DNA from 2 places in the Acetobacterium sp. MES1 genome. Region 1 is predicted to be linked to the other one. Evidence: a T-box and tRNA genes for the amino acid it is inferred to sense, from the RefSeq annotation. Region 1 holds a T-box; the other holds one or more tRNA genes.
What was found. The T-box of region 1 lies ahead of thrS (threonine--tRNA ligase). A T-box ahead of a tRNA ligase gene usually reads a tRNA of that ligase, here a tRNA-Thr.
Positions count from the first base shown of each region.

Region 2: it encodes a tRNA-Thr, which carries the amino acid that the T-box ahead of thrS (threonine--tRNA ligase) is inferred to sense. The anticodon was not compared.

Region 1 is NZ_MJUY01000002.1:54,316-58,782, reverse strand. Features, by position in the region: gene BI182_RS00280 (ABC transporter substrate-binding protein) at 1-228, opposite strand, end outside; T-box leader at 318-560, opposite strand; gene thrS (threonine--tRNA ligase) at 632-2,548, opposite strand; T-box leader at 2,655-2,898, opposite strand; gene BI182_RS00270 (B12-binding domain-containing radical SAM protein) at 2,970-4,467, opposite strand, start outside.
Region 2 is NZ_MJUY01000054.1:17,288-21,754, forward strand. Features, by position in the region: gene BI182_RS14600 (THUMP domain-containing class I SAM-dependent RNA methyltransferase) at 1-305, shown strand, start outside; gene rlmB (23S rRNA (guanosine(2251)-2'-O)-methyltransferase RlmB) at 373-1,359, shown strand; gene BI182_RS14610 (NYN domain-containing protein) at 1,356-1,868, shown strand; gene sigH (RNA polymerase sporulation sigma factor SigH) at 1,881-2,489, shown strand; tRNA gene BI182_RS14620 (tRNA-Tyr) at 2,551-2,635, shown strand; tRNA gene BI182_RS14625 (tRNA-Thr) at 2,647-2,722, shown strand; gene tuf (elongation factor Tu) at 2,793-3,986, shown strand; gene BI182_RS14635 (DegV family protein) at 4,205-4,467, shown strand, end outside.

The sequences.
Region 1 (4,467 bases):
TTGAACATCCAGGGTGATCTTATCCCCATCCGTATAACCATTGTCAGCCAGGGCAGTCACAAAGCCTTCCCGGGCTGCATCAAGGGCTACGTGGTCAACGTATTGAACAATCCCGATGGTGGCACTCTTGCTGTCATTTTTTGTCGCCGTGCTTGAACAGCCAGCGCCTAATGCGACCACAGCAGCAACAGCCAGCACAGCCATTAATTTTTTACCGTGTTTTTTCATTTTCTTTTCCTCCATTTTCATTTTTATTCAATCAAACCTTTTCAGGCTGAATTGTTCGCTTTTTACACAAAAAAAATTCGTCTCTGTCTAACAGGGACGAACACAAATTCGCGGTACCACCTTGCCTTTGATGCGCATGCATCACACTCTGAAAGCAACCTAAAGTCACTTAACCACGGTAACGGTTGGTATCCGGCTCAGCCTATCGGGCAATGCCTTTCGGTGAGCAGCTCTCAGGATGTATTCATAACGACGTCTTGCTTCCTCGCACCTACCGAAAGCTCTCTGTAAAGATCATCCTGTTATTACTCGTTCCTGGTCATCACTTTATTGTTTTTTATTATATTGATATGGGTCGAATTTGTCAACCATTATTGCAAATTCGACCCATATTATTCCTGGATTAGTCTAAGGTTAATGACTTTGTTTTGATTTTTTCAATCAGCTTTTCTTTGAGATCCGCCAGACTGATCAGACCAGCATCCCCAGTATCCCGGATTCGCAGCGCCAGGTCACCACCTTCAGCTTCCTTGTCACCAACCACCAGCATATAAGGCACTTTTTGCATCTGTGCTTCCCGGATTCGGTAACCCAACTTTTCATCCCGGCCATCCACCGAGGCCCGAACGCCAATGGCGGTCAGTTGGTCAGCAATGCCTTTGGCAAAATCATGATGGGCATCAGCAACCGGAATAATCATTACCTGTACCGGCGCCAGCCAGAGCGGGAACTTCCCGGCAAAATGCTCAATCAGAATACCAAAGAACCGCTCGATACTGCCGAGAATGGTACGATGGACAATAACCGGACGGTGTTTTTCGCCGTCAGAGCCAATGTAGTTTAAATCAAAACGTTCCGGCATCTGAAAATCCAGCTGGATGGTACCACATTGCCAGGTTCGGCCGAGGCTGTCTTCCAGATGGAAGTCAATTTTAGGGCCATAGAAAGCCCCATCGCCAGGGTTTAAGCGATAGTTGATTTCTTTCTTTTCCAATGCGTTTCTTAAAGCATCGGTAGCGATTTCCCAGACTTCATCGGAACCAATGGCTTTTTCCGGCTTGGTTGATAATTCGACCTTATAGTTAAAACCAAACACCCGGTAAACATCATCAGCCAGATCAATCACCTTGATGACTTCGGCTTCGATTTGTTCGGGTGTCATAAAGATATGGGCATCATCCTGAGTAAAGTTTCGCACCCGCATCAAGCCATGAAGCGCCCCATGTAGTTCGTGGCGGTGAACCAGACCCAGTTCGGCCATCTTTAAGGGCAGATCCCGATAAGAATGGCCTTTGCGTTTATAGACCAGCATGCCGCCGGGGCAATTCATTGGTTTTACCGCATAGGAGGCGTCATCTATTTCAGTAAAATACATGTTTTCCTGATAATGATCCCAATGGCCGGAACGTTTCCACAGATCGGCATTTAAAATGATGGGCGTTTTAATTTCCTGATAGCCCCGCAACTGATGTTCCTGTCGCCAGAAATTCTCCAGTTCGTTGCGGATAATCATCCCCTTGGGGTGGAAAAATGGGAAGCCCGGGCCTTCTTCCTGAAGCGAGAAAAGATCCAGCTCTTTTCCCAACTTACGGTGATCCCGTTTTTTGGCTTCTTCCAACCGGGTTAAGTAGGCTTCCAGTTCACTTTTTTTAGGGAAGCTGATTCCATAGATCCGCTGTAGCATTTTATTTTTTTCATCTCCCCGCCAGTAGGCACCAGCCAGACTGAGCAGTTTAATGGCCTTAATCCCACTGAGGTTTTGAATATGGGGGCCAGCACACAGATCCGAGAATTCCCCCTGTGAATAGAAGCTGATAATGGCATCTTCCGGGAGGTTTTCGATCAGCTCGGCTTTGTAAATTTCGCCTTCAGCATTAACTTTAGCCAGCGCCTCATTACGGCTTAACTCGTAACGGTTGATTTCCAAGCCTTCCTTAACGATCTTGCCCATTTCCTTTTCAATTTTTTCCATGATTTCCGGGGTGATAATCACATCCACATCAATATCATAGTAAAAACCGTTCTCAATCGCCGGGCCAATGGCCAGTTTAGCTTGAGGATAAAGCCGTTTAACCGCCTGGGCCAGAAGATGGGAACCAGTATGCCAAAAGGCGTGCTTACCGCCCTCATCTTCAAATTTCAGCAGATTAAGGGTGGCGTCTTCATTAATGACCTGGCGGATATCAACAACCTCACCGTTTAGTTCTCCAGCCAGGGTATTTTTAGCTAATCCCGGACTAATATCATTGGCCACTTCAAGCACTGTAATTCCGGGTTCATAAGTCTTTATGGATCCGTCTTTTAACGTAATAGTAATCATTTTATTCTCCTTTGTTTTGGCGTTTATTTTGAGCATTCAGGGAATCTTAACGATCCGACTGATAAAACCATTTTAAATTAAAAAACAAAAAAGCCCCTTTGTCAAACAAAGGGACGTCTCAACGCGGTTCCACCCAATTTGATTCATTTTCATGAATCCACTTAAGTTCTGAATAACGGTCAGCACCGTAAAACCTTACTATATTGAAAGTACCCAAGGTAACATTTCAAATTATTTCAGGCTTCGACTCCAAGGTGGTTTTCAATTATCTGTTGTATAAGCAATTACAGCCAGGTTGCCTACTCTCTGAAACATCGGGATAACTTACTCGTCCTTATCAGCGTCTTTTTTTTATTTTTATTGTCTATCAGTATAACCTTTATCTAGCCGGGAATCAATACTTTTCAGAAAATTTAATATTTTATTCAACAACAATGTGCGATCCCGTTGCTGAAAAGACCACTAATCCCGTTTGCTCTGCTGTTGATAACGGCGCTCCGGAGAGGCTGCTAATAAAGGCTGCTGAAAAATATTGAAACTTGACCTGAGTATAAATCTTTTTAGGTGCCTGATCAATAAAATCAGACAGATATTTCTCAATATTCTGCGGCTCTTTTAAAAACTCAAAGATCCATTCTTTATCTGGAGTCTGATCACACATACCCATTGGCATTCTGAAATTTCCCTGGGTGAGCCAATCGTATCGAAGACACTCGCCAATCTGATCGACCTTTTTGTGATCCCTGAAAAATTCGTGCAAAATAGCAAAGAGTTGTTCCTTTGATTTGCCCACATCATAATAGCCCTGATCTTCCCAATGACAGGAAAACGCTTCAAAAAAATCAAAGGGCGTAAGAAAAATCTTGTCCGCAAAAATATAGTTCATGCTTTGTTTAAAGTCGCCACTATTGTAGTACCGATCGACTAATACTTCAATTTGACGTAATTGATAAAGCTCTTCCGCGCTAATATACTTATTTGAAATAATTTCATAGGGCGGAAAGCTGGCATACTGATACTGATGAATTAGCGCCTCGCTGCGAATCCGGGTACCTTTTAAACATTTAAGAAAGCCCACCTGCAGCATATCTGGGGCAAGAGCGATCACATGATTAAAGGATTCCTTGAAACTATCGTAGTTCTCAAAAGGTAAGCCGGCAATCAGATCCAGATGAATGTGGATATTCTGTGGCATTAGCAGTTTTTTTACATGGTCACCGGTTCGGGTCACACTGATTTTTCGGCCAATGGCAGCCAGGGTTTCCGGAGCCGTACTCTGGACGCCAATTTCAAATTGAATCAATCCCGACGGGGCCGTCTTAAGTAAATTAATCATCTCGTCATCAATCAAGTCGCCGGTCATTTCAAAGTGAAAATTTGTTGGCCCGCCACGCTTAATCAGATGGGCAAATATCCTTTTGGCCCGACCGACGTCGCAGTTAAAGGTGCGATCCACCAGTTTGACCTGCTTGACCCCCACCGCAATAAAGAAATCCAATTCTGCAAAGACCCGATCCAGTCCCAGCAAATTTAACCCTTGCTTAGCCGAAGACAAACAATAGGAACAACAAAACGGACAGCCCCGCATGGTTTCGTAGTAAATGATCTTATGCTTAAGGCTTGCCATATCCACATTACTATAAGGAAACACCAATTGACTTAGGGGTACCGCTTCAGTATCAGGATTTTCGACAACCTGCCCCGCTGAACTGCGATAACAAAGTCCCGGAATTTTTTTGAGGCCTTCGTGATAATTACCAGACTCCAGTAGCGCTTTTAGTTTGGCTTCCCCTTCGCCCTGTATAATCCGGTCACAAAAAAGATAAGCCTTTAGCAGCGCCACTCCATCAAAACTAACCTCGGGGCCGCCAAAAATAATCTCAACCTGGGGTTTCGCTTTTTTAATGACTTCTGCCAGC
Region 2 (4,467 bases), on a different contig from region 1:
TTATCACCAACCCGCCCTATGGTGAGCGAATCGGCGAAGAAAAAGAAATTCAACGCCTCTATCGGGATATGGGTAAGGTCTTTCACAGTCTGGATAGTTGGTCTTATTTTATTATTACCGGTTATGAAAAGTTTGAGAAATATTTTGGCGAAGTGGCAACCAAGAATCGCAAGCTTTATAATGGCGACATTAAGACCTACTATTATCAGTACTATGGACCACTGCCGCCACGAAAACGAAACCCTGTCGATGAAGCCCAAAATATGAATGCAGAAACTGAAATAAACACACAAGCCAAAAAATAAACGAAATAATGCAAGAATCGGTTTATCGAGAAATAAATCGAATTAAAATAAAAGAATAGGTGAAAAGATGAAACGAGTATCAAATAGTCGCTCAAACAGCAGCAAGACCAGTGACAAGCCCCGAGGGAAAAGAAATGACCAGGCGGTAAATGGGGATAAAAGGCCCCGCAAGTTTGAAGAACGTGGGGAAAAGGACGATAAAAAACCACGGAAATTTGACAGTCGAGATTCCCGGGAGGAGCGTGGCCCCCGTCGCTTTGACGATCGGCGACCACAACGCAAGTTTGATGGATATAATCGGGAAGACGAAGGCGTTACCGCAGAAACGTTTGTAATTGTCGGAAAAAACCCGGTAATGGAAGCGCTTCGTTCTGGTCAGGAAATCGATAAATTATTGATTTTAAAAGACAACACCGACCATGTTCTTAAAAAGATTACCGATGCAGCGAAAAAACAGAATATCATTATTCATTCGGTCGAAAAAGCCAGACTGGAGTATCTGGCTGATGGTCAGGTTCATCAGGGGATTGTAGCGTTGATGGCGCCATTTCCCTATAGTAATCTTCAGGATATCTTAAATCATGCCACAAGCAAGGGTCGAGATCCCTTTATCATTATACTCGATCATCTGACGGATCCCCATAACCTGGGGGCGATAATACGGAGTGCCAATATCTGTGGGGCTGACGGTGTCATCATTCCCAATCGCCGTTCGGCATCGTTGACAGCGGTTTCGGTAAAAGCTTCATCCGGAGCAGTATCCCACACTCCGATCGTCAAGGTGACCAATCTCAGCCAGACGATTGAAGAGCTCAAGAAAAAAGGATTCTGGATCATGTCGACAGATATGAAGGGCAATCCCTATTATAAAGCCGATTACAAGGGGTCATTGGCCATTGTTATTGGTAACGAGGGGAGTGGAATCAGCGAGAAGATCAAAAAGCAATGCGATTTTTCAGTATCGATTCCCGTACATGGCGAGATTGAATCCTTTAATGCATCAGCAGCAGCAGCGATCATTTTTGCAGAGGCTGCCAAACAGCGATTTCAATGAAAACCATATTAATTGTGGATGGTTATAATGTCATTCATGGTTCAGATGATTTAAAACGTCTTTCAGAAATTCAGTTGGAAGAAGCCAGGCTAAAGTTGATCGATGATTTAAATGGCTACAGCGGATTTAAAGGATGGGAAACCATCCTTGTTTTCGATGCCTATCAGCAACAATCATTGGAAAAACGGGAAGAAGTCCATGGCCGGATCAAAGTAGTGTTTACCGAAAAGAATAAAACCGCCGACAGCTATATTGAAAAGCTTGTCTATAGCCTCCCGAAAGCTTATAACGTTCGGGTGGTAACGTCAGATTTTACCCTTCAGCAAATGGTCATGGCCAACGGCGCCGAGCGGGTTCCGGTGCGGGAGTTGATTCAGGATATGGAAGCGTCGTTGAAGAATTTTCGGGATGATAAGAGAAAAAGCGTCCCGAAACAGGGTCTTAAGCTCAGTGATTTTTTGGATGAAGAAACCCTGGATCAATTTAACAAAATGCGTGTTAAAGAATAATGCGAGGAAAAAATGGTCAAGCTAAGCAATAATAAACTAGCGGAATCGGAAATCGTCAGGCGCGCCCAGCAGGGAGACAAAGAGGCAGAGGAGTATCTTCTGGAAAAATATCGAAAAAATGTCCTGATTCGAGCCCGTTCTTATTATCTGGTTGGAGGCGATCACGAGGATCTGATCCAGGAAGGAATGATTGGGTTATTAAAGGCCATATGGGACTTTCGCCCGGATCGAGAAGCGCAATTTTCCACCTTTGCCAATCTTTGTATCGAACGTCAAATCCAAACAGCGATCAACTCGGCAAATCGTCAGAAACATATGCCGCTAAACAATTCGGTATCAATTTATGCGTCTGTTTCGGAAGAAGATCCTGAAAATACGATTTTTGACCGATTGGCAGCCAAAAAAAGTGTGGAGCCTGGAGTAGAGTTAATTAAAGAAGAAGAATTGGAACAGCTGATGATTGACGTTAAACGGGAATTGTCCAGCTTTGAGAAAAAAGTTCTGGCACTTTATATCCAGGGGGCATCCTACTACGAGATTTCCAGAGTATTAGCGTGTGGAAATAAATCGGTGGATAATGCCTTGCAGCGCATCCGAAAAAAAATCGGTAAAAAGATTTAAAAAACAGTTGACAAAAATGGCAAAACAAACTATTATAGAGAAGCTGAATTAATAAGCACGTGGGAGAATGCCCGAGTGGCTAAAGGGGGCGGACTGTAAATCCGTTGACGACGTCTACGATGGTTCGAATCCATCTTCTCCCACCACTTTATTATAAGCCCTCATAGCTCAGTAGGTAGAGCACCACCATGGTAAGGTGGGGGTCTCCGGTTCAAATCCGGATGAGGGCTCCATTTTTATATCATAAATTAAATTTGACATAGTGGTTAAACGATAATATTTAGATTTATAAGGAGAATACAAATGGCAAAGTCAAAATTTGAAAGAAATAAGCCCCACGTAAATGTTGGAACAATTGGTCACGTTGACCACGGTAAAACAACATTAACAGCGGCCATCACATCTGTATTAAACAAGCGATTTGGAACCGGTGAAGCCGTAGCATTCGAAAACATCGATAAAGCACCAGAAGAAAGAGAGCGTGGAATCACAATTTCTACAGCTCACGTTGAATATGAAACAGCTAACCGTCATTACGCACACGTTGACTGCCCGGGCCATGCCGATTATGTTAAGAACATGATCACTGGTGCTGCCCAAATGGATGGTGCCATCCTGGTTGTTAGTGCTGCCGATGGTCCAATGCCACAGACCCGTGAACATATCCTGTTAAGCCGTCAGGTAGGTGTACCATACATCGTTGTTTTCTTAAACAAAGTCGATATGGTCGATGACGAAGAATTACTGGAATTAGTTGAAATGGAAGTTCGTGAACTGCTTGACGAATACGAATTCCCGGGCGATGATACCCCAATCATTCCCGGATCGGCTTTAAAAGCGTTAGAAGATCCAGACGGAGAATGGGGCGACAAAATTGTTGAACTGATGACAGCCGTTGATAACTGGATCCCTGATCCAGAACGTGATACTGACAAACCATTCCTGATGCCAGTTGAAGATGTTTTCTCAATCACTGGTCGAGGAACTGTTGCAACCGGACGTATCGAACGTGGGGTTGTTAAAGTTGGTGAAGAAGTCGAAATCGTCGGTATTCACGACAGCCGTAAAACAGTAGTAACCGGGATCGAAATGTTCCGTAAATTACTCGACGAAGGTCGTTCAGGCGACAACGTAGGGGCATTACTGCGTGGTGTTGACCGTACTCAGATCGAACGTGGTCAGGTACTGGCTAAACCAGGTTCAATCAAACCACATACCCATTATATGTCAGAAGTATACGTCTTAACCAAAGAAGAAGGTGGACGTCATACTCCATTCTTCGATGGCTACCGTCCACAGTTCTACTTCAGAACAACTGACGTAACTGGTGTCATCAAATTACCAGAAGGCGTTGAAATGGTAATGCCTGGTGATAACGTACAAATGGAAATCACCCTGATCACCCCAATCGCAATCGAAGAAGGTTTACGTTTCGCGATTCGTGAAGGTGGCCGTACTGTTGGTTCTGGTGTTGTTGCCAAAATGCTGGAAGACTAATAACAGAGCAAATACAGACTAAATAAATGTCTTATGGATATTTAAATTAGCAACCCACATAAAAATCAACCGTCCTTTTGGGGCGGTTTTTTTATGTGGATATTGTTAAAATTATAAGTTAGTGATAAAATGATTGCTTAGAGAAAATGATAAATAGATATCAATAAGCAGTATGGATAAGTTAAAAATTGCTGGCTGCAATTGGAAAGAAGTGAAAAATGATTAGACTCTTAGTAGACAGTATGTGTGATCTGCCAAAAGATTATGTAAATCATCCCAACCTGGATATGGTTTCATTAAATGTGATTATTGAAGGGGTGGCTTATCGGGATAAACGGGAAATTGATTTGGAAGGCATGAATAAATTCATGGCCCGGGGAATCGTGCCAACCACATCCCAGGTGAATCCGGGGGACTTTCTGGAATACTTTGAAGAATGCGCCAAGAACAATCAGGAATGCCTGTATCTGGCTTTTACCTC